2 regions of the Janthinobacterium sp. HH106 genome follow, and region 1 is predicted to be linked to the other one. Evidence: predicted binding sites of a transcription regulator. Region 1 holds the regulator's gene; the other holds the start of a gene.

Region 1 (14,322 bases):
GACGATGGCCCCTTTATCCATGCGCAATCGTCGCCGAAGCGTCATGTTCCGAAAATTTACCAGGCCACGACGCAAGAGCCCGTGACCGATGAACTGGTGGCCCTGCTGCTGGCTGGCGTGCAATTGCACGACGAACCGGCCCCGCTGGCGGCCCTCGTCTGCGTCAAGCGCGGCGAGCACCAGCTGGAAATCGTGCTCGAACAAGGCAAATACCACCAGGTCAAGCGCATGCTGGCCGCCGCCGGCAACCATTGCAGCGCGCTGCACCGTTCCGCCATCGGCAGCCTGACCCTGGAATCGCTGGGCATTGCGGAAGGCGAGTGGTGCTACCTGACGCCCGAGCAGATCGCTCTCCTCGCGTAAAACTCTTCTGACCGTCAAAGCCGGGAATATCCCGGCTTTTTGGCGTCTTTAGCCTTCAATTGCCTGCATTTGACGAAGTTTTCCCTACATGAAATTAGCAACCCTGAACGATGGCACGCGCGATGGCCAGCTGGCTGTCGTCTCGCGCGACCTGAAAACGGCCCATCTGGCCGACGGCATCGCCTCGACCCTGCAAAAGGCGCTCGACGACTGGAGCTTCATCGCGCCCCAGCTGGACTTGTTGTACCAGACCATCAATAGCGGCCGCGGCCATCGCGCCTTCGAGTTCGATTCCGCCAACTGCATGGCGCCTTTGCCGCGCAGCAGTTTGCGCGTGGCCGGCGCTTCTTATCTGCAGCAGATCGAGCGGGCCTGCAAGGCGGCGGGAACTGAAGTGCCCGCGAATCTGCGCGAATCGCCGCGACTGTACCAGGGCGCCAGCGACGATTTTCTCGGCGCCCACGACGACATCTGCCTGGCGCACGAGCAGTGGGGCATCGATTACGAAGCGGGCATCGCCGCCATCACGGACGACGTGGCCATGGGCTCGACGCCGGACCAGGCGCACCTGAACATCAAGCTGTTGATGCTGGTCAACGACATCACCTTGCGCAACCTGGCGCCGGACGAACAGGCGAGCGGCTACGGCTTCCTGCAGGCGAAGCCGGCCATGGCGTGCTCGCCCGTCGCCGTCACGCCAGACGAACTGGGCGACGCCTGGCGCGGCGGCAAAGTGCACTACGCGCTGCGTTGCAGCCTGAACGGCAAGTTGACGGGCCAGCCCCACGCGGGCGCCGACATGGCATTCAATTACCCGCAATTGCTCGCCCATCTGTGCCAGACGCGCAACGTGCGCGCCGGCAGTGTGGTCAGCGCGGGCGGCGTCGCCAACAAGGAGATCAAGAAGGGATTTTCCAGCATCGTTGAGCGACGTAACCAGGAGATGATCGCCGATGGCGTCGCCAGCACGCCGTACTTGCTGTTTGGTGATGTTGTTCGTTTGGAAATGCTGGGTGATGACGGCAAGTCGCTGTTTGGCGCGATCGAGCAGACCGTGAAACAGGCCGAGGCGCGCAAGTCCCGCTAAGGTTACTGGAGAGTAAAGGAAATACAGGGGATTTGCCCCCCTGTTCCGCCGATGGCGCGCGCCCGCTTGAACCGATAATGCGTCATGCCCAGTCCGTATTGCGCCTAGCCAGGCTGCAGGACTTCACCGGAGTTGATTGATGTCGGAAGACAGCGACGCAGAAAAGACCGAAGCCGCGTCACCGAAGCGCCTCGAGCAGGCGCGTGAGGAAGGCGACGTTCCGCGATCGCGTGAAGTGGCCACGTTTACGGTGTTGATGGCGTCCGGCTGCTGTCTGTGGTTTGCCGGCGACGCCATCGTGCGGCGGCTGACGGCTGTCATGGTTTCCGGGCTGACCCTGGACCGGGAGCAAATCCTCAATCCCGACGCGATGATGTTGCGCATCGGCTACGACGTGGGTTCCGTTCTGCTGACCTGCCTGCCGTACGCCGCGGCCATCATGCTCGTCGCCCTCGCGTCGCCCGTGCTGGTGGGCGGCTGGCTGTTCAGTTCCAAGGCGTTCACCCCCAATTTTGGCAAGCTCAACCCGATTCGCGGCCTGGGCAATATGTTTTCGAAGAATGCGCTGGTGGAGCTGCTCAAGGCCATCGCCAAGACCCTCGTCGTCGGCGTCGTCGCCTGGATGGTGATGCAGCATCAAAAGGATGCCGTGCTGGGCCTGTCGGTGGAATCCCTGCGCGCCGGTTCGGCCCATCTGATCAGCCTGCTGATCACGGCCTTCCTGCTGATCGTCGGCGCGCTGGGCCTGATCGCCGCCATCGATGGTCCGTACCAGATGTGGCATTACGCCAACAAGATGAAAATGTCCTTGCAGGAAGTCAAGCAAGAGGCGAAGGAGTCGGACGGCAATCCGCAGATCAAGGCGAAGATACGCCAGATGCAGCATGAAATGTCGCGCCGCCGCATGATGGCCGACGTGCCGACGGCTGACGTGGTGGTGACCAATCCTACCCACTACGCGGTGGCCTTGAAGTATGGCGAGAATTCGCGCGGCGCGCCGCAGGTGGTGGCCAAGGGTATCGACGAAGTGGCGGCGAAGATCCGCGAACTGGCGGGCGAACACAAGGTCGCCATCCTGGAAGCGCCAGCCCTGGCGCGCGCGCTGTACAAGCACACGGACATCGGCGACGAGATTCCCGAGGCGCTGTATGGCGCCGTGGCCGAAGTACTGGCCTACGTGTTCCAGCTGCGCAGCTACGGCAACGGCCATGGCGAGCGCCCCGACAAGCCGAAAAAACTCGACGTGCCGCCCGAGCTCGATCCGCTCGACCCCGCATCGCAGACCAAACCCGCGGCAGACGCGGCAGACAAGAATAAAGGAAGTACACCATGAACGGCCTGAGATTGCCAGCCTGGCTCAGCGGAATGGGCAACAACGCCAGCAAGGGTGTCGCCGCGCCGATCATCATCATCATGCTGCTGGCGATGATGGTGTTGCCGCTGCCTGCCTTCATCCTCGACATTTTCTTCAGCTTTAATATCGCGCTGTCCATCATCGTGCTGCTGACGGCGCTGTACACGGTCAAGCCGCTCGACTTCATGGCCTTCCCGACCATCCTGCTCGTGTCGACCATGCTGCGCCTGTCGCTGAACGTGGCGTCCACGCGCGTCGTGCTGACGGAAGGCCACACGGGCGCCGACGCGGCCGGTAAGGTGATCGAAGCGTTCGGTCACTTCTTGATTGGCGGCAACTACACGGTCGGTATCGTGGTGTTTATCATTTTGACGATCATCAACTTTACCGTCGTGACCAAGGGTGCGGGCCGTATCGCCGAGGTGGGCGCCCGCTTCGCGCTGGACGCCATGCCTGGTAAGCAGATGGCCATCGATGCCGACCTGAACGCCGGCCTGATCGGCGAAGACGAAGCGCGCCGCCGCCGCACGGAAGTGGCGCAGGAAGCGGAATTCTACGGCGCCATGGACGGCGCCAGCAAATACGTGCGCGGCGACGCCATCGCCGGCATCATGGTGACCGTCATCAATATCGTCGGCGGCCTGCTGGTGGGCTTGCTGCAGCATGACATGGGCTTTGCCGATGCGCTGAAGAACTACACGCTGCTGGCCATCGGTGACGGTCTGGTGGCGCAGATTCCTTCGCTGATCATTTCCACGGCGGCCGGTATCGTCGTCTCGCGCGTGGCCAGCGAACAGGACATCGGCACCCAGTTGGTGGGGCAATTGTTTGCGAAACCGCAAGTGCTGTACATTACCGCCGGCATCATCGGCGGCATGGGCCTGATTCCCGGCATGCCGAACATGGTCTTCATCCTGCTGGCGTCATTGCTGGCCGGCTCCGCCTATTTGATCAGCAAGAAACGCACGCAGGAAAAAGCGGCGGCCGAAAAGCCGGCCGAAGCGCCGCCAGCCACGGTGGCGCCCGAGCAGGAAGAAGCCAGCTGGCAAGACATCATGCCCGTCGACACCCTGGGCCTGGAAGTGGGCTACCGTTTGATCCCCCTGGTCGACAAGACGCAGGGCGGCGAATTGCTCAAGCGCATCAAAGGCATCCGCAAGAAATTTGCCCAGGAAGTGGGCTTTCTGGCGCCGCCCGTGCATATCCGCGACAACTTGGAATTGAAGCCGTCCGCCTACCGCATCACCCTCAAGGGCGTGGAAGTGGGCGTGGGCGAAGCGTTCAACGGCCAGTTCCTGGCGATCAATCCCGGCATGGCCAGCGGCACCTTGCCGGGCCTGGCCACGAGCGACCCCGCGTTCGGCTTGCCTGCCACCTGGATCGACGCCAGCCTGCGCGACCAGGCCCAATCGATGGGCTACACGGTCGTCGATGCGGGCACCGTGGTGGCCACGCACTTGAATCACCTGATCACCTCGCATGCGTCCGAGCTGCTGGGCCGCGCGGAAGTGCAGTCGCTGCTCGACCACCTGGGCAAGGATGCGCCGCGCCTGGTGGAAGACCTGGTGCCGAAGATGCTGTCGCTGTCGACCCTGCAGAAAGTGCTGCAGAACCTGCTGGCCGAGGGCGTGCACATCCGCGACATGCGCACCATCATCGAAACCCTGGCCGAGCATACGGTCCATACGCAAGACCCGAACGACCTGACGGCGCTGGTGCGCGTCTCGCTGGGCCGCGCCATCGTGCAGCAGCTGTTCCCCGGTGCGGCCGAGTTGTCCGTGATGACCCTCGACAGCCGCCTGGAGCGCCTGCTGATGCAGGCGATGGGCAATGGCGGCGACGGCGCCGGCATCGAGCCGGGCCTGGCCGATACCATCGCCCACCAGGCGGGCCTGGCCGCGCAGCAGCAGGAAGCGCTGGGCCTGACGCCCGTGCTGCTGGTGCCGGCGCCGCTGCGCGCCCTGCTGTCGCGCTTCCTGCGCCGCGCCTTGCCGCAGCTCAAAGTGCTGTCGCATGCGGAAGTGCCGGAAACCAAGACGATCCGCGTCACGGCGCTGGTGGGGGCGCAATAGTCGACAGCATTAGTACCGGGGTCAGACCCCCTCCAGCGTTAGCGCGGAGCTTTGCGTTAGCGTTAGTGGGGGTCTGACCCCAGCTTCTCAGCCCTTGCTTTTGGTCAAATAAACATCAATTTCCTGCCGGCAAACTGAATAACGGGTACTTTCCCGTCCTGTTCCTTCGATCATTTCCTGCAAGCATCGCTAATAATAGAAACTGTCCGGGTGATCTGTGTCCATGTGGAAGACAGCACCCAAGCAACAGGAGTCGATGATGGTCACACAGTTCAGCCAATATTGCGCCCCCCCCGCCTTGGGAGGCCGGTCATGAATGTGAAGAAATTTACGGGCGCCTCGTCGCGCGATGCGCTGCGCAAGGTGCGCGAAGCATTGGGTCCCGACGCCGTGATCCTGTCGAACCGCCAGACCGATGGCGTGGTGGAAATCCTCGCGCTGGCCAATGACGATGCCGCTTCGCTGGCCTCGCCGCCGGCCGCGTCCGAAATGGCCCAGCCCCGTCCCCAGTTGCAGACCCAGTTCGCCACGCCGCAGCGTCCGGCCGCCCCGGCCCAGCGCCCGGCCGCACCGCGTCCTGCCGCGCCGCGCCAGGCAGCCGGCGAGCCAGTGGACATGGCCCGCATGCAGCAGATGATGGCCAGCGCGCTGGCGCACGTCAAGGAAAACGCCGCCGCCGAGATGAGCGGCATGATGAATGAAATCCGCGCCATGCGCGGCATGATGGAAACCCAGCTGGCGGAAATTTCGTGGGGTTCGACGCAGCAGCGCGAGCCGCAAAAAGCCGTCGTGCTGCGCGAAATGCTGGCGGCCGGCTTCTCGGCCAGCCTGGCGCGCTACCTGATCGACAAGCTGCCCGCCGGCCTCGACGGTGCGCAAAGCATGCGCTGGATCAAGACCGTCCTGAGCCGCAACCTGAACACGGTCACCAATGAAGACGCCATGCTGGAGCAGGGCGGCGTGTTCGCGCTGGTCGGCCCGACCGGTGTCGGCAAGACCACCAGCACGGCCAAGCTGGCGGCCCGCTGCGTGATGCGCCACGGCCCGGAAAAGCTGGCCCTGATCACCACGGACGCCTACCGTATCGGCGCGCACGAACAGCTGCGCATCTACGGCAAGATCCTCGGCGTGATGGTGCATTCGGTGAAGGACGAAGCGGACTTGCGCATCGCCCTGAAGGAACTCAAGAACAAGCACACGGTGCTGATCGATACCGTGGGCGTGAGCCAGCGCGACCAGATGGTGACGGAACAGGTGGCCATGCTGTCGGGCGCCGGCGCCGACGTGAAGCGTTTGCTGTGCCTGAACTCGACGGCGACGCAGGAAACGCTGAACGAAGTGGTGCGCGCGTATCAAGGCAGCGGCCTGGCCGGCTGCATCATGACCAAGCTCGATGAAGCGGCGTCGATCGGCAACGTGCTCGACGTGGTGATCCGCCAGAAGCTGAACCTGTTTTATGTGTCGAACGGCCAGCGCGTGCCGGAAGACCTGTACCTGGCCGACCGCGGCTACCTGATCGACCGCGCCTTCAAGCTCAAGCGCGACTCGGCGGCCACGCAGTTTTCCGACGCCGAACTGCCGCTCCTGATGGCGCAGGCGGCCGCCCGCAACAATGAAGCGCGCGGGGTGCACCTTGGCTAATTTCGATTTCGACCAGGCCGAAGGCTTGCGCCGCATGCTGGCCGGCCCGCAGCCGCGCGTCATGACGTTCCTCTCGGCCACGCCGCAGGACGACAAGGGCGCCATGCTGGTCAACCTGGGCGCTTCGCTCGCCTATGGCGGCAATGATGTGCTGCTGCTTGACGCCAGCGGCGGCAGCGATGGCGTGGCTGCACGCCTGGGACTGGCGCACGGCGCCAGCCTGCGCGACGTGGCGCGCCAGCAGTGCGGCCTGAACCAGGTCATCCATCAGGTGCCGCAAGGCTTCGGCGTGGCCAGCCTGGGCGCGCGCAACCACCTGATGGACAGCATGGACTATGCGGGCGAGGACGAATTGCGCCGCCTGGGCAAGACTTTCGAGGTGCTGGCGCGCCAGAGCGGCATCGTGCTGGTCGACGGCGTCGTGGCCGACGAGGGCGATTGCTTCCCCGTGCCCTTGATGGCCTCGTCGGATATCGTGGTGCAAGTGTCGACCAGCGCCACCTCGATCAAGGCGGCGTACTGCCTGATCAAGCGCCTGAGCCAGGAACTGGGACGCCGTCCGTTCGGCATTCTCGTCACGGGCGCTTCCGAATCCGAGGCAAAAGTGGTATACGATAATATGGCACAGGCGGCGAGCCGCTACCTGGCCGTGAAGCTGACCTCGATGGGTTCGGTGCCTGCCGATGAATATCTGCACCGCGCGGCGCGCCTGGGCCGCAGCGTGGTCGATGCGTTTCCGCTGGCGGGCGCCTCGGTGGCGTTTCGCGGACTGGCCGAGCGGCTGGCCCGTTCGGCGGCGCCGGTGCTTGGCGGCACCTTGTACCAGACGGGGAGCCCGCACCAGTTCAGCGCCTGAATCGAACCGCAGCACCAGATAAGATGAGAAAACAATAAGCAGCCTATGTACACGGTCAAAGGGAAATCGAACAAGGACTATTTGCTGACGGAGCACATTCCGCTGGTGAAGCGTCTGGCGCACCATATGAAGGCGAAATTGCCGCCTTCGGTCGAGGTCGATGACCTGATCCAGGCCGGCATGATCGGCCTGCTCGATGCCATTAGCCGCTATGAAGAGACGCATGGCGCGCAGTTCGAGACCTATGCCGTGCTGCGTATCCGCGGCGCCATGCTCGACGAATTGCGCACCAGCGACTGGCTGCCGCGCAGCATGCGCCAGAACATGCGCAAGATCGAGGAGGCGATGAGCACCTTGCAGCAGCGCCTCGGCCATCCGCCGACGGAATCGGAAGTGGCGAAGCTGCTCAAGATGTCGCTGGCCGACTACCAGGAAATGCTGGGCGACGGCGGCGGCCACCAGCTCGTGTATTACGAAGACTTTCATGACCCGGACGGCAATGACAGCTTCCTCGACCGCCACTGCGTGGACGAGGACAGCGACCCCTTGCGTTCCCTGCTCGATACCGATTTCCGGCAATCCGTGATCGATGCCATCGACGCGCTGCCACCACGCGAGAAAATACTCATGGGCCTGTATTACGAAGAAGAGCTGAACCTGAAGGAGATCGGCGCGGTGATGGGCGTATCCGAATCGCGCGTCTCGCAGCTGCATACCCAGGCCGTCGCGCGCCTGCGCGCAACCTTGAGGGAGCAGGCGTGGACTGGTCCAGCGTAATCGGGCTGGCGCTGGCGCTGGCCGGCCTGTTGGTCGGCCAGGCACTGGAAGGCGGCAAGATGGCCTCCCTGCTGCAGCCGGCCGCCTTTGCCATCGTCATCATCGGCACCTTTGGCGCCGTGCTGCTGCAGACGCGGCTGCGCACTTTCGTGCGCGGCCTGGAAATGCTGCGCTGGGTCTTCCTGCCGCCCGCCGATACGCGTGCCGCGCTGGCGCGCGATATCGGGCAATGGAGCCTGACGGCGCGCCGCGACGGCCCGCTGGCGCTCGAGCGCCTGATGGAAAACACGGCCGACCGCTTCAACGCCAAGGGCTTGCGCATGATCGTCGATGGCATCGCGCCCGACAAGCTGCGCCAGCTGCTCGACGTGGAAATTTCCGCCTATGAAATGGCCGAGCGCCAGGCCGTCAAGGTGTGGGAATCGGCGGCCGGCTATTCGCCCACCATCGGCATCCTGGGCGCCGTGCTGGGCCTGATCCACGTGATGGAAAACCTCACCGACCCGAGCAAACTGGGCAGTGGCATCGCCGTGGCCTTCGTCTCGACGATTTATGGCGTGGGCCTGGCCAATCTGCTGTTCCTGCCGGTGGCGAACAAGCTCAAGGCCATCGTCTCGCGCCGCGTGCTGCAGTATGAAATCACGGCCGCCGTGCTGTACGACATCGCCACGGGCGACCATACGCGCATCATCGAAGAGCGCGTGTCCAGCCTGCTGCACGAGCACTGATCATGATGCGGCGCGCGCGCAGGAAGTATGACGAGGAACCGGACAACCAGGACCGCTGGCTGATTTCGTACGCCGACTTCATCACCTTGCTGTTCGCGTTCTTCGTCGTGATGTACGCGATTTCGCAAGTCAACGAGGGCAAGTACCGCGTCTTCCAGAATGCCATCGGCCAGGCCTTCAGCCTGGAAAAGGGCGCGCCGCCCATCATCATGGAAGCGCCGCAGGCGATCCCGCTGCCGAACCCTGCCCTGAAACGCCGCACGGAAGCGATCCGCCGCGAGCGCGAGCACATGACGCGCCTGGCGCAGGACCTCACATCCACGCTGGCGCCGCTGGTCAAGGAAGGCAAGGTGCGGGTCACGCAGACGAGCCGCGGCGTGAGCGTGGAAATCAATGCCAGCGTGCTGTTCGACCCGGGCGCGGCGCGCCTGACGGCGGAATCGGACCAGGCCCTGCGCGCCGTCGCCGTGCTGCTCAAGGATGACACGCACGACGTGCAGGTGGAAGGGCATACGGACGTGCAGCCGATCAGCAATTCCAATTTTGCCTCGAACTGGGAATTGTCGGCCGCGCGCGCCAGCGCCGTGGTGCGCCTGTTCATCGCCAGCGGCGTGCAGGCGTCGCGCCTGACGGCGGTGGGCCACGCCGACAATATCCCCGTGGCGCCCAACGAAACCCCGGAAGGGCGCGCGCGCAACCGCCGGGTCGCCGTGACGATCCTCTCGGGCATCCCGGAAACGGTGACGGAAGTGCCGACGGCGCCTGTGGCGCCGGCACCGGTTCCCGCCAACTGAACGCCGCCGCTTGCTACAAGCGCGGCCATCTTTCCTTTATTTCTACCTATTATCTCTCCATCATGAAAAGCAGCTCCCTGGGCGGTCTCGTCTATTCCACTGAAACGGGCCGCATGTGTCCCGCCTGCCGCCAGCCGCTGGCGCAATGCGCGTGCAAGGCGCAAGCCAGGACGGCGCCGGCGGGCGATGGCGTGGTGCGCGTGTCGCGCCAGACCAAGGGCCGGGGCGGCAAGAGCGTGACCGTGGTCAAGGGCTTGGCGCTGGACGCCATCGCGCTGGCCCTGCTGGGCAAGCAGCTGCGCACGCAATGCGGCTCGGGCGGCACGGTCAAGGATGGCGTGATCGAAGTGCAGGGCGACCATGTCGAAACGGTGATGGCGGCGCTGGCCAAGCTGGGCCACCAGCCGAAAAAGGCCGGCGGCTGAGCGTGCGGAGGCGTGCGGCCTGCTGCCGTGCGCCTGTGGTAACGTGCATTTCCTTTTATGCGCCACCTCATATGAACAGCAAACTGAGCGGTATCGCCATCGTCGCTGCCATCGCGGCAGTGCTGGCGCTCGTGTACTGGCCCGCACCCGATGGCGGCGCGCCGGACACTGGCGCCACCGCTGCCGCCAGCGCGCCGGCGGGACGCAGCCTGGCGTCGTATTTGAATATCGACGCCACCCCGGTCGCCGATGCCGCGCCCGTTGTCGTGTCCCTGGCACAGCGGCTCGAACGCCTGGGCGCCAGCGGCAAGCCGGAGGACGCGTATGCGGCCTACAACCTGATCGACGACTGCATCGTCTTCCAGCGCGAAAACCGCTTGCCGGGGATGGAATTCGAGTTGGGGCGCGAGATGACGGTGGAAGAAAAAACCGCCCAGCAGCAGCTGTGCGCGGGTCTGACGCAGCGCCAGCGCGAGGACCGCCTCGGCTACCTGGCCACTGCCGCGCAAGGCGGCGTACCGGGCGCGGCTACCCTGTTCCTGTCGGAAGGTCCGTTCGGCGACCGCAGCGCGCTGCGCAACCGTCCCGATGATCCGCTGGTGCAGGCATGGAAGCGGCAAGCCATCGCCCAGCTGACGGCGCAGGCGGATGAGGCGGAACTGACCAGCGTGTCGACCCTGATGATGGCCTACCTGCGCGATGGCGACGTGGTGCAGAAAGACGCGCCGCAAGCGTATGGCTACCTGCTGGCCCTGCGCATGGTCTACGACGACATCCTCACGCCCGGCACCACGAATCCCTACCAGGACAGCTACTGGCACTGGCTGCAAAACGAGTTGACACCCGAGCAGCAGGCCGCCGCCCTGATCAAGGCGAATGGCATCGCCGCGAAATTCCGTCAGCATACGGGCCGGCCCACGCACGGTTGAGTGCGTAGACCAGCCCCTGCACAGGCTGGCCCGTGCATAAGCCAGTCCGTGCATAGGCCAGTCCGTGCATGGCGTCGCCGCACCGGCGCCAGGTCTGCCAGCTACGGCAGTGCTTGCAGGCGCCGGGTGCGGGTCAGGCAGCCGTCTTGCGGCGCCGTACGCTATACCCGATCAGACCCAGTCCCACCAGCAGCATGCCGTAGGTTTCCGGTTCGGGCACGGCCGTAGTGATGGAAATGTCCAGCACGGAATCACGCACGCCGAGGCCGCTTGCTACGAGGGTATAGGTGCCAGGTCCCAGCAGGCCGTTGAAGGTGGAATGGGCGAAGCTGCCCAGTACGCCCGTGAACGTATCCGATTGCACCAGGTTGTTGCTGGCGTCGAACAAGTCGATGTTGACGCCAGTCAGGCGGGGACCGAATTCACTGGCGCCCGTGACCAGCCAGGCGGCGTTGCCCGTGAACGATTGCACGCCGCTGCCGACCGTAAACGTGGTCGTTTGCAGCAGCGAGCCGCGCTCTGTCGTGAAGGTGTCGACGAACAAGGTGTCTTGCGCCAGCAGCGGCGTGGCCACCACGGCCGTCGATACGAGATGGTTGTAGAACACGGCTTGCGTCTCGGCCTGCGCGGCTGGCGCCAGCAGGGTGCAGCCGAGCAGCAGCGCCGCGCCAGCCTTGGTTACTGAGAGAGAGTTCATATCATGCTCCTGTGTACTTGCAGTTGAAGTGGTGTGCGTCATGGCGCAGCGCAAAAGCGCAAGCCGGACGCGTGCAATGGATTAGCTATGCCTGCGGGAATGATGTTCGTGTCGGCGAGGAAAGTCCCACCATGTATTGGTGCGGCGTATGCTAGGGATTAGCATATAGTCATCATTCCCCTCAAGTTTGAGCATGCTCAAATGTGTGGGCGTGAAGGGGGGGGGGCGCTGTTGTTTCTGCGTGCGGCGTTGTGGCGGGAGTGCGGGCATGCCGGCTCCGCCGCAGCCTCCCTGGAGGGGCGGCGCGGCGGTGATGTGCAGGATGGTCGTGATATGGGGCCGCTGTTCGGGACGGCGTCAGGCGTGCAGCAATGGCTTATTGCTGTGCCTGTCGCTGCTGTTACCTGCGCTGGGGGAAGACGGGAGGCGCTTAGCCGATGACGACGCGCCGGCTGGCCGTGTTTGCCATCGGTTGGCCGCTGGGGCCGTAGAAATTGCCGCTTTGGGCAGTGGGGCGCATGGCGTTCAGGGCGCCTTGCGTGTGCAGCATGTGTTTGTTGACCAGCAGGCTGTTCAGCCGGTTCTGTTCCTTCGCTTCGCGCGTCGTCTCGAGCAGGGCTTTCCACAGGGGCGCCGCCTCGGCATCGCTGGTGCTGACCAGCCAGTCTTCCATGCCCGCTTCGGCGGCCGTGAAGCCCGCCGCCGCCAGCGCCTGGTGGCGTTGCGCCGCCAGCTGGCTCAATTGTCCGACGAGCGCCGTCTTGCGGGCCGTGAGCTCCGTGATTGCATCGATGTCAGCCGCAACCAGATGCCGCTGTTCTTCTTTCATCAATGCCAGCAATGTGGTCATGAGCTGTTGCTCGTCGCGCAGGCTGGAAAACGGAGTCACTGATTGCATGAGGTAACCTATCTATTTCGTGAGTGCAGCAAGTCCTTGACCGTGTCGAGGAGACCGTCCGCCACTTTTTCAGAGTTGACCTGGAACTGGCCGTCGGCGATCGCCAGCTTGATGCGTTCGACTTTCTTCGTGTCGAACACGGCGCCGCTGCCGGCAGTTGCACTGGCCGCTAATGCCTGTCCTTGCGGCGACAGGCGTACATTGTCCGACGTTGTCGGTGTTGCCTGGGCTTTCTCGGCATTCCGGGCGCCCGAGGTATTCGCGGGCGCCACCGGCAGGCCGGGATTGCTTTTAATGGTGTTATCGGTAATTTTCACAGCGTGATCCTCGTCTGGTCGAAGTCAAAAAACTCCGGGATATGTGTCTTTATCGGCACCTTCTTCCGAAACTTTAGTGCACCAGACCACAATATCGCTGTCCATCCGAGTTTAAAAGGCGACCTCCACCATGCCGCCAGCCCGCGCCACGCCGCTGATCTGCTGGCCGCTCTGCGTGCGTACCTGTACCGTCTGACCGTCGCCGGCGCTGCCGATGGCGCGTCCTTCTGATGCCACTTGGAAACCGTTGCCGCTGGAAACGACGCGCACCAGCTGGCCCTGCATCACCACCGGCTTGCGGCGCAGGGTGTCGAGGCGCATCGGCGTGCCTGGCGGCAAGGAAATATTCGTGCTGGCGCCCACGACCTGGGCCATGTCTGTGGCGATGCCTGCCGGCAATGCTGCCAGGTCGCCCTGCATCGTCACCAGCTGGCTGGCATCGATGGCTTGCCCTTGCGCCAGCGGCACGGCGCTGGCCACATAGTCGCCCACGACGGCCACGTTCGCCTGCAGATAGATGGTCCAGTTGGAGGGGGCCGTGCAGCGCACGCCCACGGTCGTCTTGCCCCAGGCGCGCGCGCCTGGCGCCATGAAGGCTTGCGGCGCGGGGCAGGCGGCCAGGTTCAGGCGCGGATCGACGGCGCCGACGGTGACCGTCACCTTGCCCGGCAAGCCGTTGCTTTGCACTTGCAGGAATTGTTCCACGCTGTTGCGCAGCGCTTCCGGCGTCTGCCGGCCGGCGTTTTGCGCCTGCGCCAGCAGTGGCAGGGCGGCAAGAGCGAAGAAGAAAGCAAGCGGTGTTTTCATGGTATAGGCCTCTGGAATAGTGCCATGATAGTGCGCGCCGCCCCGTTTGAAGCGACGATTAAGGGGTAAAAGTACGGTCTGATCCGGCGATGGTCTTGCCGGCGGGCGCCGTACTATGTTTCCTGTCATCACTATACCGCCATCCTTCCGCCATCTCGGGCGCCAGTGGCAGATCTTTCCGGAGCCTGACATGATAGGGAAACTCGACGATTACATGCGCTTCAACGAGACGGCGCTGAGCCTGCGCTCGACGCGCCAGGAATTGCTCGCCTCGAATATCGCCAATGCCGACACGCCCAACTACAAGGCACGCGACGTCGATTTCGCCAGCGCGCTGAAGGGAGCGATGGCACGCAAGGATGGCGTGCAGCCGGCCCTGAAGGGCACGGCGCCGCAGCATATGCCGGGCAAGGGCGTCGCCGCCGCCGTGGGTGGCAGCACGGGCGGCAAGGTCGAGACCCTGGCCGACGGCACGCCGCTGCTGTACCGCGCGCCGGCCCAGGGCGCCGTCGATGGCAACACGGTCGACATGGACCTCGAGCGCAATGCCTTTGCCGATAACGCCATCCGCTACGAG
Region 2 (14,322 bases), on a different contig from region 1:
CCCGGCTGCGCACGGATGTGACGGGGGCGGTGGTGCTGGAATTTGGCGACGATATCGATGCGACGTTGTACCGGGCCAGCCGGCCACGGTACTGGCATGGGCGATAAGGCAGTGCGCCTCATCGGATGCCGGACAGGAGACCCATTATGTGCGATGAATGCAATCCCTTCGAGCGCTTGCTGGCGAAGGCCGACGCTGCTTACCGGCGCTTGCGTTCGATTCGGTGGGATCAGGGGTTACGTTATGTGGAGGGGATTTCGCCAGGGTTGGCGCTGGCGATACAGCATACGGGTATTGGTATCGCGAGCGGCTTGTTTACTGGCTTGATCCTGTTTGGATTGCAATTTACGAGTGATCAGCCTGTCAATGACATGGCCAAATCGCTACAGCGTAAATTCATTGTGCATTACCAGGATATTCCAGCGCCCTTGTTCAATCTTGTCCTTTTTCTGGTGGCATGCACCATGTTGTTGACTGCCGAGTGGGGGCATTTTTTCAGGCAGAAAGTGCTGGTGCCTGTCATACATGGCATCTCGCATACAGTGTCAATTAGCACCGGGATGTTATTGTCGCTCGTCTTTTCGGACGTGCTGACGACGAGTTTTCTGCCGAATATCGGACAATGGTTATTCAGCCTCCTTATTATTTCGATAGTGTGGCTACTCGCAGTGACGATGAACGCAGTTATTTATTTATGTCGCTACGGCGTGGTGGGGCTATGGCGAAAGAAGAGCTGCGCTGGCGAAGAGTGTCCTGCACCGCAAAAAAAGTACGAGGTCCTGCACTTTATTTTTCCGCTGGTGGGAATTTTTCTCATCTTTTACCTGTGGGGAGATGTCAAGCGCAGCGCCGTACAGGTGGCAGATGCCGCCAAGGCCAGCAAGGTGGCGGACTGTGCAGTTGCACACTAGCTGTTTTCATATTCGCTTCAGCAGCATCTCAACGGAAGAACCCAATCGAGGAGCGTTGATTGTTACATTTAAGCAGCCATTATCTGATCAGCCTGGCCCAGGCCGCCGACATCGACGCCATCACGACCTTGTTGCAAGCTAATTCCCCCTCGCGGGGCGGCAGCCTGACGGGCGAGTTTTCGCGCGACAAGGTGGCCAGCATGGCGGATGGCGAATCGCCCGTCATTGTGGCGCGGCGCGCAGCGGACGGGCCTGTCGTTGGCGTGTTGTTCAGCGATGCAGCTGCCACCGCGCAGGCGCCCGTGGTGCTGGCCATGCTGGCCGCGTATCGGGGAAGTGACAAGGCCTACGTGTATGGCCCCGTCTGCATCGCGGACTCGGAGCGGGGGCAGGGCTTGCTGGTGCTGCTGTACTCTGCCATGCGCGCGCGGCATGGGGGTGCGGAGGCGGTGCTGTTCATCCGGCGCGACAATATCGGCTCGCTGCGTGCGCATGAACGACTGGGCATGCGCGAGGTGGCCGCCTTTGTTTTCGATGGCGCGCAGTTCGCCGTGTATAGCGACGTCATCGCCGCGAAATAGATGCTAACTTGCCCGTTCATCGGGTATTTCCAGCCCTCGCTGCCGCACATATTCCAGAAACAGCCGGGCCCCCTTGGCCATCCTCGACGTGCCATACACGGCATGGATGCTCGGGTCCAGCTCCTTCGATGACGTCAGCCGGTATGCCGTGCAGACCCGGCGCAAGGTGCCGGCGGCGACAAACGGCTCGGCCAGCCAGCTGGCCAGGCGCACGATGCCGGCGCCTTCCAGGGCCGCCTGGAAGGTGGCGATGCCGGAAGTGAAGCGGAAGCGGGGCTGCACCTGGTAGCGCACGTTGCGCTCGGTGGAAACGAAATGCCAGTCGCGCAGGATGCGGGGAGCCGAGTGCATGATGATGTCGTGGCCGGCCAGCTCTTCCGGTTCCTCGGGCGCGCCCATGCGGGCGATATAGTCGGGCGAGGCGTACATGTAGCGGCGGTAGTTCCACAGGGGATAGCCGATCAGCTCGCTCGACTGGGGGAAGGCGCCGCGGATGGCGAAATCGAGCTTTTCCTGGATGGGGTCGATCGATTTGTCCGAGAAATGGATGTCCACGGACACGTTCGGATAGTCGCGCGAAAATTGCGCCACCACTTTCGGCAGGAAGCCCAGCGACAAAATTTCCGGCGCCGAGAGGCGCACCCAGCCTTGCGGCGAGTTGCTCAGCTCTGCCAGCTGCTCTTCCGCCTCGGCCTGCGTTTCCAGCAAGTGCTTGGCCGACGCGTAATAGGTCTCGCCGGCCGTCGTCAGGGTGAACTGCTTTTGCGTGCGCAGGATCAGCTCGGCGCCGATGGCGTCTTCGAGGAACTGGATGGCGCGCGTGACGGCCGACGGCGAGCGTCCCAGCATGCGCGCCGCATGGATGAAGCTGCGCTTTTCCACCACGGTGCAAAAGGCGCGGATCTCCCACATCAGTTTCATCGACATCGCGTGACTCCCGGCAAAAGAGGCCAGTAGACCGCACGGGGCGCATTCCGTCAAGCGTTACGCCTGATTGCGTTTTCCGCAATTTGAAGTTGCATCCGAAAAAGTGCCTGACGCCTATACTGCCGCTGTCGCCCATTCCATATTGCCTATCATGCTGACCATCTCGCTGCTGTGTTTATTTGCCTTCTTTGCCGGCCTGATCGATGCCGCCGTGGGCGGGGGCGGGCTGATACAGCTGCCGGCCCTGTTCAACCTGATGCCGAACATGGCGTCGACCTCCTTGCTGGGCACGAATAAGCTGGCGTCCGCCTGCGGCACCACGTTTGCCGCCCGCTCGTTTGTCGGCAAGGTCCACATCCCGTGGCTGCTGGTGCTGCCGGCCGTGGCCAGCGCCTTCGTCATGTCCTTCATCGGCGCGGCCGCCGTGTCCTACGTGCCGCAGCAAGTGGTGCGCCCCATGGTGCTGGTGTTGATCATCATCATGGCCATCTACACCTTCATCAAGAAGGATTTCGGCACGACGCGCGAAGCGCGCCCCATCGGCCCCCGTGAGCGCATCCTCGCCATCGTCATCGGTGGCGCCATCGGCTTTTATGACGGTCTGTTCGGGCCGGGCACGGGCAGTTTTTTGATTTTCCTGTTCATCCGCGTCTTCGGCTTCGATTTCATCCTCGCCTCGGCCTGCTCGAAACTGGTGAATATCGCCACCAACGTGGCCGCGCTGGCCTTCTTCATTCCCGCCGGCCACGTGGTCTACGCGGTGGCAGCGCCCATGGCCGTGTGCAATATCCTGGGCGCCCTGACGGGCACCTGGATCGCCGTGCGCCGCGGCGCCGCCTTCGTGCGCATCCTCTTCCTCGTGCTGCTGGTGCTGCTGATCGTGAAGTTGTCCTACGACATTTTCTTCAAGTAAGTTTTTGAACGACAACAAGCCATGAAAACCATCCGGGGCGTGCTGTGGGACAACGATGGCGTGCTGGTCGATACCGAACAGCTGTTTTACGAAAGCAACCGCGACTTGCTCTTGCCCTACGGCATAGACTTGACGCCGAAGCAATTTTTTGACTGGTTCCTGGACAATAACTACGGCGCCTGGCATCTGCTGCTGGGGCAGGGGCACAGCATTGAGCTGGTCGAGCGCCTGCGGGCCGAGCGCACCGAGCTGTTTGCGCAACGCCTGCGCCAGGCGGGGCAGCTGGCCATCCCCGGCATCGGGCAAGTGCTGGCGGCGCTGCGCCCGCATGTGGCCATGGGCGTCGTCACCAGCGCCTATGAGCAACATTTCCGCATCAGCCATGCGGCCACGGGCTTGCTCAGCCACTTCGACTTCGTGCTGACGCGCGAAATGTATGGCGAGAGCAAGCCGGCGCCCGACGGCTACCAGCTGGGCTTGCAGCGCCTTGGCCTGGCCGCCGCCGACTGCGTGGCCGTCGAAGACTCGCCGCGCGGCTTGCGCGCCGCCAGGGCGGCCGGGCTGGAGTGCATCGTCGTGCGCAATCCCATGAACTGTCACCATGCGTTTGACGATGCTTTTTGCGTGGTCGATTCCAACGCCGAGCTGGGCGACGTACTGGCCTCGTTCGTGCCCGGCATGGCGCCAGCGCGCCCGCTGCCAGCCCGCAAATTAGAGGTCTTCCTCTGATCCGTCTTGCCGGCATGCCATTACAATTGCCTATCGCATTCACCGGCACCGTCCCACGATGACCCTCCCGCAACTGCACTTTGCCCACGCCAACAGTTACCCTGCCGGCACCTACCGCAAGCTGTTCGGCTTGCTGGGCCAGCACTACACCGTACAGGCGCTTGACATGCATGCGCACGATCCGGATTACCCCGTCAGCACGGGCTGGCCCGAGCTGGTGCGCGAGTACATCGACGACCTGGAACGCCGCTACAGCGCGCCCGTGATCCTCGTCGGCCATTCGCTGGGCGGCATGCTCAGCGTGATGGTGGCCAAGCAGCGGCCCGAGCTGGTGCGTTGCGTGGTCTTGCTCGATTCGCCCGTGGTGGCGGGCTGGCGCGCCTTGCTGGTGCGCCTGGCGCGCAACACGGCGCTGGGCGAGCGTTTTTCCCCCTCGCGTTTTTCCGCCAGGCGGCGCAAGCTGTGGCCCGATGCGCAAGCCGCGTATGAACACTTCGCGGCCAAGGACATGTTCGCCATCTGGGCGCCGCAAGTCTTGCGCGATTACATCGACAGCGGCCTGGTTCCCCATCCGGACGGGGTGCAGCTGCGGTTTACGCGCGAAGTGGAAACGCAGGTCTACCGCAGCTTGCCGCACCATATCGGCGGCCTCGTCAAGGATGGTTTGCCCGTGCCCATCGGCTTTATCGGCGGCACGGAATCGGTGGAATGCCGCCAGGCGGGCTTGACGGCCACGCGCAAGCTGGTCGGCAAGTTTTTCCGCCAGGTGCCGGGCGGGCATCTGTTTCCCATGGAAAACCCGGAACTGACGGCGCAAGTGGTGCGCGAGATGATCACGGCATTGCTGGCGAAACAATAGCCTTCCGCCAAGGATTTTCAGGGGATGGGGGCCAACAGCGGCGGATTTTCGCGTAAAATCCTGCCATTCGGGCCGCGCCTGCACCTGGCGCGCCGCCCCAGCCATTCGATATTCTAGAAAGATACTGCTGCGATGACGATTAAAAGCGATAAATGGATACGCCGCATGGCGGAAACAACGGGCATGATCGAGCCGTTCGAACCGGGCCAGGTCAAGGAACGCGACGGCAACCGCATCGTTTCCTACGGCACCTCCAGCTATGGCTATGACATCCGTTGCGCCGACGAGTTCAAGTTGTTTACCAACATCAACACCACCATCGTCGATCCCAAGGATTTTGACGCGAATAACTTCGTCGATGTGTCGGGCAAGGGCTATTGCATCATCCCGCCGAATTCGTTCGCGCTGGCCCGTACCGTGGAATATTTCCGCATTCCCCGCAACGTCTTGACGATTTGCCTGGGCAAGAGCACGTATGCGCGCTGCGGCATCATCGTCAACGTCACCCCGTTCGAACCGGAATGGGAAGGCTATGTGACCCTGGAGTTTTCGAATACGACACCGTTGCCGGCGAAAATCTACGCCAACGAAGGCGTGGCGCAAGTGCTGTTCTTCGAATCCGACGAAGTGTGCGAAACCTCGTACAAGGACCGCGGCGGCAAATACCAGGGCCAGGTCGGCGTGACATTGCCGAAGACCTGATTGATTGCTGGAACGGGCAGGGCGCCAGTCCTGCTTTAAATCTGTTTCAGCAGCCACGCCTTCAGCGCGGTTGACGGCTGGTACAGGGGAACATGGCCGCGCAGCAAGATTTGCGCGCTGCGCCGGTAGGCCGCGCCGTCGATGGCGATGTTGCCCGTCACCCCGTCCTGGCGCGCCACGATGGTGGTGTCCAGGATGCCGGCCGGGTTGGCTAGGCCCAGTTCCATCTCTGTTTCCGCTTGCTTGACTGGCGGCACGCCGCGCGCCAGCGCATGCGCCACCGTGCCCGGTATCAGGCAAGCGGCCGCCAGGCAGCAGCCTCCCGAGACCGCCAGCGAGGCGTGGCCCGATTGCGGCGTAAAGTAACGCACCGCAATATTTCCCTCTCCCGCCGCCGGCCCCACGATGCAGAACTTGGGGATGGTTTCGCTGCGTTCCAATTCCGCCAACGTCATCAAGCCGCCATCGCGCTTGCGCAAGCCCATCAGCAGTCCCGCCGCGCTCCACACCTGGCGGATCGCCTGCATGAAAGCCGTATCCGCTTCCAGTTCCGCGATGGACTCATGCGCCGTCTTGCCGAACTGGCTCGCTGGCGCGATGACCATGGGCACGGCCACATCCACGCACGAGACCGCATAACCGTGCACCACATCCTGTGCATTGCCTGTTGGCAATAATTTTCCCGTCTTGGCGCCTGCCGGCTGCCGCAGGAACAGGTCCACGCGGGGGAAGTTGCCGGTCACGCCAGGAATGCTGGCGGCCGTAAAGCTGCCGTCGCGTTCGCGCGCCATGCGCGAGGTGGTGATGACGCCCGTGTTGGTGTTGCGGATATCGATATCGTGCGCGCCGATGGCCAGTGCCTCGATCACGCCGCTGTCCAGTCCCCACAGTTGCAGGGCGGACGACATATTGCCGCAGTTCACGCTCCAGTCGATATCGCCGTGTTCGCCAGCCAGCTGGGCCAGGGTGCTGACCAGGCGCGGCTGGCCCGCATGCTGTTCCACCTCGGCGAGGAAGACTTTATTGCTGGTGGGCGTGCCCCGACCCAGGCCCGTGATTTGCCGGTTGCCCGGCTGCCGGCCGGACTGGGGCACGCCCATCAGGTGGCGCAGCAATTCCTCGCGCAGCGTTTGCTCGGCCGGCACGCAGGCCCCGTGCAAGACCAGGCCCGTCGATGTGCCGCCACGCATGTGGTGGACGGGAAACTCGATCACGCCGCAGCGTTGGCGGGGCACGAGGTCGGGCAGGGCGGGCAGCAGGGGCGTCATCATCATGGATCGTGGTCAAGGCAGGAAGCGCCAGTGTGCCAGTTTTTCTTGCTGGTGTGCAATTGGATGGTGCGCGCGGCGTCTTTACATGGCTTTACCCGCCTTTACACTTGCCGCCCTGTATTGAGTACCTTGCGCGCCGATAATAAGGTGTTGAATAATCAGGGAGGCAATATGGTAGCGGCAATCGGTTCCGGCAGCGCAGGCGGTACAGTCGGCGCGGCCGGCAGCGCCAGTGCGGGCAGCAGTGCGCAGATCGCGGCGCTGCAAAAGCAGATCACGGCGGCGCAAAAACAGTTGACGGAGTCGCAGAAGGGCGAGCAGACGGACGCGTCGCAAAAGCTGCAGCAGCAGCTGGCGCAGCAAATTCAGGCCTTGCAGGCGCAAATCGCCCAGCTACAGGCGGCGGCCGCGCAGAAGGCGGCACAAGGCGAATCCCAAACGGCCAGCAGTGCCGAGACCGTGGCGAGTCCCGCCAGGTCAAGCGCGTCGACCCTGGGCAGCATCATCGATACGCAGGCGTAACAACACATCCACGCGCCAGGCTCGCCGACAGGTCAGCCTGGCGTTTTGACGGGTAGCAGCATTTCCACGCACAAGCCGCCACCGCTGCGCAAGCTGGCCCCGATGCGGCCGCCATGGGCGTTGATGACGTGCCGGGCGATAGCCAGGCCCAGGCCGTGTCCATCCGTGCTGTGCTGGGTATTACTGGCGCGGAAGAACGGTTCGAAAATGCGCGCCAGGTCCGCGCCAGCCACGCCGGGGCCCCGGTCCAGCACGGCGATGCGCAGCCAGTCGGACATGCGCGACAGTTCCACTTCCACCGTGCCGCCATCGGGGCTGTGCTTGACGGCGTTGCGCACCACGTTTTCCACGGCGCGCGCCAGCAATTCTGGCTGGCCCGTGACGCTGGCGTCGGGCATGGCCGCATCGCCCGCCAGTTCGACGTTCAACTGGCGTGCCCGGGCCTCATAGCGGGCGTCGTCCACGATGTCGTGCACGAGGTCGGCGATGCTGACGTCTTCGCTGTGCATGTGCCCGGCTCCCGTTTGCCCGGCGCCGGCTTCCAGCCGTGACAGCGTCAGCAGTTCACCGATCAGTTTATCCATGCGTTCGCTTTCGCGTTCGATGCGCTGCATCGAGGCGGCCATCTTTTCCGGCTGCTGGTGCGCCAGGCCGATGGCGGCCTGCAGGCGCGCCAGCGGCGAGCGCAACTCGTGCGAGACGTCATGCAGCAGACGTGTCTGGCTATCCATGAGGCTGCGCAAGCGGCCCGTCATGCGGTCGAAATCGCGGCCCAGGTCCGTCAATTCATCGCCGCGCTTGCCGCTGGCGTGAAAACGGGGCGCCAGATTGCCGTGCGAGGCGGCCTCGAACGCTTGCCGCAGGTCGCGGATGGGGCGCGCAAAATACCAGGCCAGCAGGAAAGAAAACAGCAGGCTGGCGGCGATGGCCGCCCCCAGGGGAATGAATGTGCGGTAGGGCGTGTCCATGCGCGGGGGCGGGCCGCGGCCGAATTCGCCGCGTGGCGGCGCAGTGCCTGCTTCGTGGGGCCGTGGACCGGCTCCCATGGCGCGCGGGCCGCTCATGGCGACGGCGTTGAGCGTGTCGCGCGCGGCGCCTGCCTCGGCATTGCGGAAGCGTTCGGACGAGGGCAGGAACAGCAGATAGCGCTGGCCGTCGCTGCCGGTGACCGTGCGCACGACGGGATGGGCCTGGCTTTGCTCCAGCATGGCGCGCGCCTTGGCCAGCATGGCGGGATGCACCGCGCGGCCCATCAGTTCGTGTCCGCGCGCATCGACGGCAAACACGCGCATGCGCTCGAGCTTGCTCAGGAATTGCCGCAAGGCCTGGCTGCCGCCCGCTTCCAGGGTGGCGCTGGCGGCCTCGATGATCATTTGCGCGGGCGGACTGGTGTCGATGTCGAGGGCCCGCTCCTGCTGGGCCGCCCGGTTTTTCAGCCAGAAGGTGCCGCCGATGCCGATGGTGGCCGTCACTTGCGCCAGCATGATGCACAGAAAAAACTTCCAGAACAGACGGCCCACGCTTACTCCTTGATCAGCTGGTAGCCGAGACGGTACACGGTCTGCAGGCAGGAGCGGCCATCGGCCAGGCTGCCCAGTTTGCGGCGCAGGCTGCTCAAGTGCACGTCGATATTGCGGTCGAAGCGGGCCATGGGACGGCCCAGACCCAGTTCCGATAATTGATTCTTGCTGACGGGCTTGCCCGCATGGCGCACCAGCACTTCCAGCAAGTTGAATTCCGTGCTCGTCAGCTCCAGGTGCGCGCCGGCCCAGGAAACGCGGCGCTGTTCCGGCCACATCGTCAGTTGCCCTACGGTGAGCGGCGCCAGACCCGAGCTGTCGTGCGGCGCCGCCTGCGCGCGGCGCAGGATGGCGCGGATGCGCGCCGTCAGCTCGCGCGGCGTGCACGGTTTCGTCACGTAATCGTCGGCGCCCAGCTCCAGGCCCACGATACGGTCCGTATCGTCGCCGCGCGCCGTCAGCATCAGGATGGGCAGGTTGCTGCCGGCGCGGATGCGGCGCAGGGTTTCTAGTCCATTCATGCGCGGCATCATGACGTCGAGGACGGCGATGGCGTACAGGCCCGTCAGCGCCTCGGCCGCGCCGCTTTCGCCGTCATGCACGGCGCGGGCATCGAAACCTTCCTGCGTCAGGTATTCCTGGAACATGCCGACCAGTTCCACGTCGTCATCGATTAACAAAACCTTGCTCATGCCTGTGCTTTTTTCGGGTGAATATCGCCCGATGATAGCAGTCAACAGGCGCGGCTCAGGGCCCTTTTACCCGCTTTTACATACGTCCGCTTACATTTGCGCAGCTTCCTTTACACGCTTTTACGCGGCCCTGACGTTGCTTTACACGCCAGACGCCGACAATCAGCGCTGATCTCCACGAAAGGAACGCCCGATGAAATACTTGAGTATCGCCGTATCCCTGTTGCTGTTGTGCGCCTGCAGCATGCCGCTCGTTGCCCTGGCCCAGCAGGAAGCTGCGCCGTCCGGCCCGCCGCCGCGCGCCATGCCGGGGCCGCCGTCCGGCTTCGGTCACGGCCCAGGCGGACCCGGCGCGCCAGGCTTGCCGCCGTTCCTGCATGGCATCGAGCTGAGCGAAGCGCAGCAGGATAAAATTTTTGCCGCCACCTACGCCCAGACGCCCTTGCTGCGGGAACAGGAAAAGATCGCCTTCAAGGCCCACGAGCAGCTGCGCGCACTGGCCGCCTCCAGCGCCTACGACGATGCGCAAGCCAGCGCGCTGGCGAACACGGCGGCGCAAGCCATGGCGAAGATCAGCTTGCAGCATGCGCGGCTGGAGCAGCAATTGCTGGCCGTGCTGACGGCGGCACAGCGCCAGCAGGCGCTGCAGCGGCACGACAGCCGCCAGGGTCCGCGCGACCTCCGGCGCTCCGAGTAAGCGGCAGGCGCGAGCGCAGGGAGAGCCAGCATGCGCATCCATGCCTTGCGTCCGGGCAGCAGCTTGCAAGCGCTCTCGCGCCATGCGACGCAGGCGCTGTACCTGTGCGCCAGCCTGAATCCCGCCTTGGCGGGCTTGCCCCACTTGATGGAATATCTATGGAACTACATGATCACGGTCTGGCATCCGACCTCGAAATGATGCGGCAACAGGCGGCCGAGCGGCGACAGGTGCTGCGCTGGCTGCTGGCCGGCGCCGCCACCTTGCCCCTGATGAGCTGCGGCGGCGGGTCGGACGCCAGCGGCGCGGCGGCAGGCAGCGCCGCCGCTGGGGTCACGACACCCAGCACGGGCGCATGCACAGTGATTCCCGAGGAAACGGGCGGGCCGTATCCTGCCGATGGCACGAACACCTATGGCGGCAGCATCATTAACGTGCTGAACCAGTCGGGTGTCGTGCGCAGCGATATCCGCGCCAGTTTTAATGGCGCCACGGGTGTGGCGGCGGGTGTGCCGCTCACCATCAAGCTGCAGTTGCTTGACGCCAGCGGCAGCTGCGCCAGCCTGGCCGGTTACGCCGTGTATGTATGGCATTGCGACCGCGACGGCCTGTATTCGCTGTATTCGAGCGGCGTGACGGCGCAAAATTACCTGCGCGGCGTGCAGGAAACGGACAGCGCCGGCAACCTCAGCTTCACGACGATCTTTCCCGGCTGCTATGCGGGGCGCATGCCGCACGTGCATGTCGAGGTCTATCCCAGCCTGGCCAAGGCAGCCTCTGCCTCGAACCGCATCAAGACCTCGCAGTTCACTTTTCCAATGGCAACGTTGAATGAGGCCTACACGGCCAGCGGCTACACGGCCAGCGTGCGCAACCTGGCGCAGATCAGCTATGCCAGCGACAATGTCTTCAGCGACGGCACCAGCCTGCAGATGGCCACGGTGACGGGCAATGCCACGGATGGCTACGTCGTCACGCTGGTGATCGCCGTCAATGGTTAAGTTGTCGTCATGAACCCCAGGTCGCGCCGGCTGAAGTTGCCGATGTTCGGGAACACCTCGGCCAGCTGGCTGTCGGCCACGCCGAACCACTTGGCCAGCGTGGCGCCGTACTGGTCGACGGAGGTGGTCGGCAGCAGGGCGCCGGAACCGACGTCCAGCTCATGGCCCAGGCCCGTGACGGGGAAGGTGCCGTAGATGTCGCGGCCCTTGACGGCGCCGCCCACGACAAAGTGGTGCGCGCCCCAGCCGTGATCCGTGCCATCGCCGTTGCTGCTGAAGGTGCGGCCGAAGTCCGACGCCGTAAAGGTCGTCACCTGGCGCCGCAGATCCGCGCCCTGCAGGGCCGCCAGGGTCGTGTCGAAGTAGGCGAGCGCATGGGCCAGCCGGGCCATCAGGTCGGCATGCAGCGCCTTTTGCCGGTCATGCGTGTCGAAGCCGCCCAGGGTCACATAAAATACTTGCCGTTTCACCCCCAGGGCGCCGCGTCCGCCGATGATGCGCGCCACCGTCTGCAATTGCACGGCCAGCGGATTGACGCCGGACGCGCCTGTGTTCGGATTGACGTAGGGCGGGGGATTCGGCACGCCCCCCGCGCCGGCCGCCAGCATGGCGCCGCTGAGGACGCTCTGGCTGGAGATGGCGCGCCCGATCGTGGCCACATGTTCCTGTTCCATCAGGTCGCTGCCGGCCGTCGTGATGATTTCACGCAATGCCGCCGGCCCCTGCGCCGTGCCGAACAGGCTGCCGCTGAGATCGATATTGCGAATCGGCACCGCACCGGCCTGGCCCACCTGGAACTGGCGCACCTGGCGTCCGCTCAGGAACAGCGCGTTCGATGCCGCGGATACGGCCGTGAACATGGCGTTGCTGTTGCCCGCGCCAAGCAAGTCGCCCAGACGTCCGCCCCAGCCCACGCTGGCGCCTTCCGGCAGGCCCGACTGCCAGGTCGATTGCTGGTCGTTATGCGAAAAAAGCTTGGACGGCAGGGCCACGCCGCCCGCCTTATATTGCGCCAGGGTAACTGGCTGGATCAGGGTGCCCACATTGGCGACGACGGCGGCGCGGCCGTCATCGAACAGGCTTTTCAGCGGAACGAGGGAGGGATGCAGGGCAAAGCTGCGTCCCGCTTGCACGGTGGCCGGCACGATGGGCAACACGCCACCGGCTGCACCGACGGCGGGCAGGTGGATCGAATCATTGCTGCCCGTGTTGCGCAGGCGCGTGTATTCATTCCAGGACGATGTGTCGGTTGCCAGCACCGTGTTGAAGGCGTCGTTGCCACCAGCCATGAACAGGCACACGAGCGCTTTGTAGTCATCGGCCGACTGGGCGGCAGCCTGGCCCATGGCTGCCAGGTTGAGGGCGAACGGCGCGGCCGTGCTGCCGGCCAGGCTCAGCATGGAGCCGAGGAAGCGGCGGCGGGAAAAAGGGGGGAGATGGGACATGCGGCTTCCTTATTTCTGGACCAGGTATTCAGGCGAGGCCATCGACAGGAAGATGGCCAGGCGTACGCGGTAGGTTCTTGCGAGGTTGACCTGTGCGGCATTGCTGCCGGTGGCGGCCGGAATCGGCACGCTATTGACGGTGGACAGGATGGTGCCGCGCAGCTTGGTCGACATGTTGCCGGCCAAGAGCAGCAGGTCGACGCGGTCGAGCAAGGCTGCAGGCTGGTCGGCCAGGGCCAGCTCGGCCGCATAGTCCGCCTTCACCGAGGCATTTTCTCCCACGCCGCCGCTGATGGCGTCCTGGATGAAGTTCAGATAGCCGGTGACGGACGGCTCTGCCGTGATCTGCATTTCCGGCGCCACCAGACTGGCGGCGGCCAGCGGCGAATTGGGCGGGACATAGCTGGGACGGAAATAATTGAAGACGGAGGGTGCATTCATGGGATTCTGGCCCAGGCCCGTGAGCGGATCGCTCAGGTAATAGATGCGGTATTGCGAAGCTGCATCCTTGGCGTTAAAGGCGCGCATCCAGTTGCCCAGGCGTACCAGCGGTTCGCGCAATTTCCCCGTACGCAAGGTTGTGCCGGCCGGGGCCAGCGCCTCCGGATCGAGCAGCACGGCACGCAGCACCGCCTGCATGTCGCCGCGCACGCCAGCGCCATTATTGGCAAACGCGGCCGCTACCCGGCCCACATAGGCGGGGCTGGGATTGCTGGTGACGAGCCGCTGGATCAGCTGGCGGCCGAAGAAGGGGCCTGTATTCGGGTGGTTGAACAGAGTGTCGAGGGCTTGCGCCAGGTCGGCTTCGCCGGTAGTGGCGCCCGAAATACTGACTCCCAAGAAACGTTTTTCTCCGGTGGAATGGAAGGCCGTGTAATTCTGCATCGGTTTCCAGTCGCGGTCCGGATCGGCCACGCTGCCAAAGAAACGGTTAGCGGCCTGGTCTGGTCCGGCCCAGCTCCAGCCTGTTAATACTTTCGCCAGGCCGCTCACATCGTCGCGCGAGTAGGTATCGATGGGCTTGCCGCCGGACAATTTCAAGCTGCCGTCAGCGTTCAGCTGATACAGGCCGATCGTAAATAACTGCATGATTTCGCGGGCAAAATTCTCATCCGGGGTACGCGTTGCCGATTCCTTCTGATTGCGCAGGTGCGACAGATACAGACCCATCATCGGATGCGTGGCGACGCCTTGCAGCAAGGTGCGGAAGTTGCCGAAAGCATGTTGTCCCAGCATGTCGTAATAGCTGGCAACACCGCGCACGTGCGGCCACACGGCTTCGTTTTGCGTGGAAATGACGAAAATTTCCGACAGGGCAAACGCCGTGCGTTGTCGCAACTGGTCGTCGCCGCCTACGGCCTGCTGCCAGAATGATTCATAAAAATTCTGAGGCAAGGCCTTGCTGGCCGTCGTGTCCGCTGGTGGAAATTTCGCATCGAGATATTTGCGATGCAAGCTTTGTGGTCTGGAAAACTGGTACTGGAACCAGGCGTTGCTGTCGCTGGCGGCCAGTGCATCGATGGCCGCGATATTCGGCCCGAACGTGGCCCGG

The links. The regulator FliA, encoded in region 1, starts transcription of late flagellar genes. The targets are predictions, from matches to a motif close to CTAAAGTTTNNNNNNNNNNNGCCGNTA.
Region 2: JAB8_RS23240 (FlxA-like family protein) is a predicted target of FliA. The motif match lies at 7,009-7,035, and genes of this name have one in related genera.

The regions. Positions count from the first base shown of each region.
Region 1 is NZ_LRIC01000015.1:64,550-78,871, forward strand. Features, by position in the region: gene JAB8_RS07855 (16S rRNA pseudouridine(516) synthase) at 1-363, shown strand, start outside; gene JAB8_RS07860 (fumarylacetoacetate hydrolase family protein) at 452-1,450, shown strand; gene flhB (flagellar biosynthesis protein FlhB) at 1,590-2,783, shown strand; gene flhA (flagellar biosynthesis protein FlhA) at 2,780-4,876, shown strand; gene flhF (flagellar biosynthesis protein FlhF) at 5,189-6,517, shown strand; gene JAB8_RS07880 (antiactivator of flagellar biosynthesis FleN protein) at 6,510-7,373, shown strand; gene JAB8_RS07885 (RNA polymerase sigma factor FliA) at 7,419-8,150, shown strand; gene JAB8_RS07890 (flagellar motor protein) at 8,132-8,878, shown strand; gene motD (flagellar motor protein MotD) at 8,884-9,672, shown strand; gene JAB8_RS07900 (translation initiation factor Sui1) at 9,735-10,097, shown strand; gene JAB8_RS07905 (hypothetical protein) at 10,169-11,026, shown strand; gene JAB8_RS28515 (FxDxF family PEP-CTERM protein) at 11,160-11,723, opposite strand; gene JAB8_RS07915 (flagellar protein FlgN) at 12,154-12,621, opposite strand; gene flgM (flagellar biosynthesis anti-sigma factor FlgM) at 12,630-12,938, opposite strand; gene flgA (flagellar basal body P-ring formation chaperone FlgA) at 13,050-13,745, opposite strand; gene flgB (flagellar basal body rod protein FlgB) at 13,936-14,322, shown strand, end outside.
Region 2 is NZ_LRIC01000060.1:126,484-140,805, forward strand. Features, by position in the region: gene JAB8_RS23195 (DNA internalization-related competence protein ComEC/Rec2) at 1-107, shown strand, start outside; gene JAB8_RS23200 (hypothetical protein) at 147-911, shown strand; gene JAB8_RS23205 (N-acetyltransferase) at 971-1,492, shown strand; gene JAB8_RS23210 (LysR family transcriptional regulator) at 1,496-2,419, opposite strand; gene JAB8_RS23215 (TSUP family transporter) at 2,571-3,332, shown strand; gene JAB8_RS23220 (HAD family phosphatase) at 3,354-4,061, shown strand; gene JAB8_RS23225 (alpha/beta hydrolase) at 4,120-4,920, shown strand; gene dcd (dCTP deaminase) at 5,053-5,622, shown strand; gene JAB8_RS23235 (PrpF domain-containing protein) at 5,658-6,896, opposite strand; gene JAB8_RS23240 (FlxA-like family protein) at 7,065-7,415, shown strand; gene JAB8_RS23245 (ATP-binding protein) at 7,448-8,935, opposite strand; gene JAB8_RS23250 (response regulator transcription factor) at 8,938-9,627, opposite strand; gene JAB8_RS23255 (periplasmic heavy metal sensor) at 9,821-10,324, shown strand; gene JAB8_RS29610 (hypothetical protein) at 10,355-10,525, shown strand; gene JAB8_RS23260 (intradiol ring-cleavage dioxygenase) at 10,483-11,325, shown strand; gene JAB8_RS23265 (DUF1501 domain-containing protein) at 11,322-12,770, opposite strand; gene JAB8_RS23270 (DUF1800 domain-containing protein) at 12,780-14,322, opposite strand, start outside.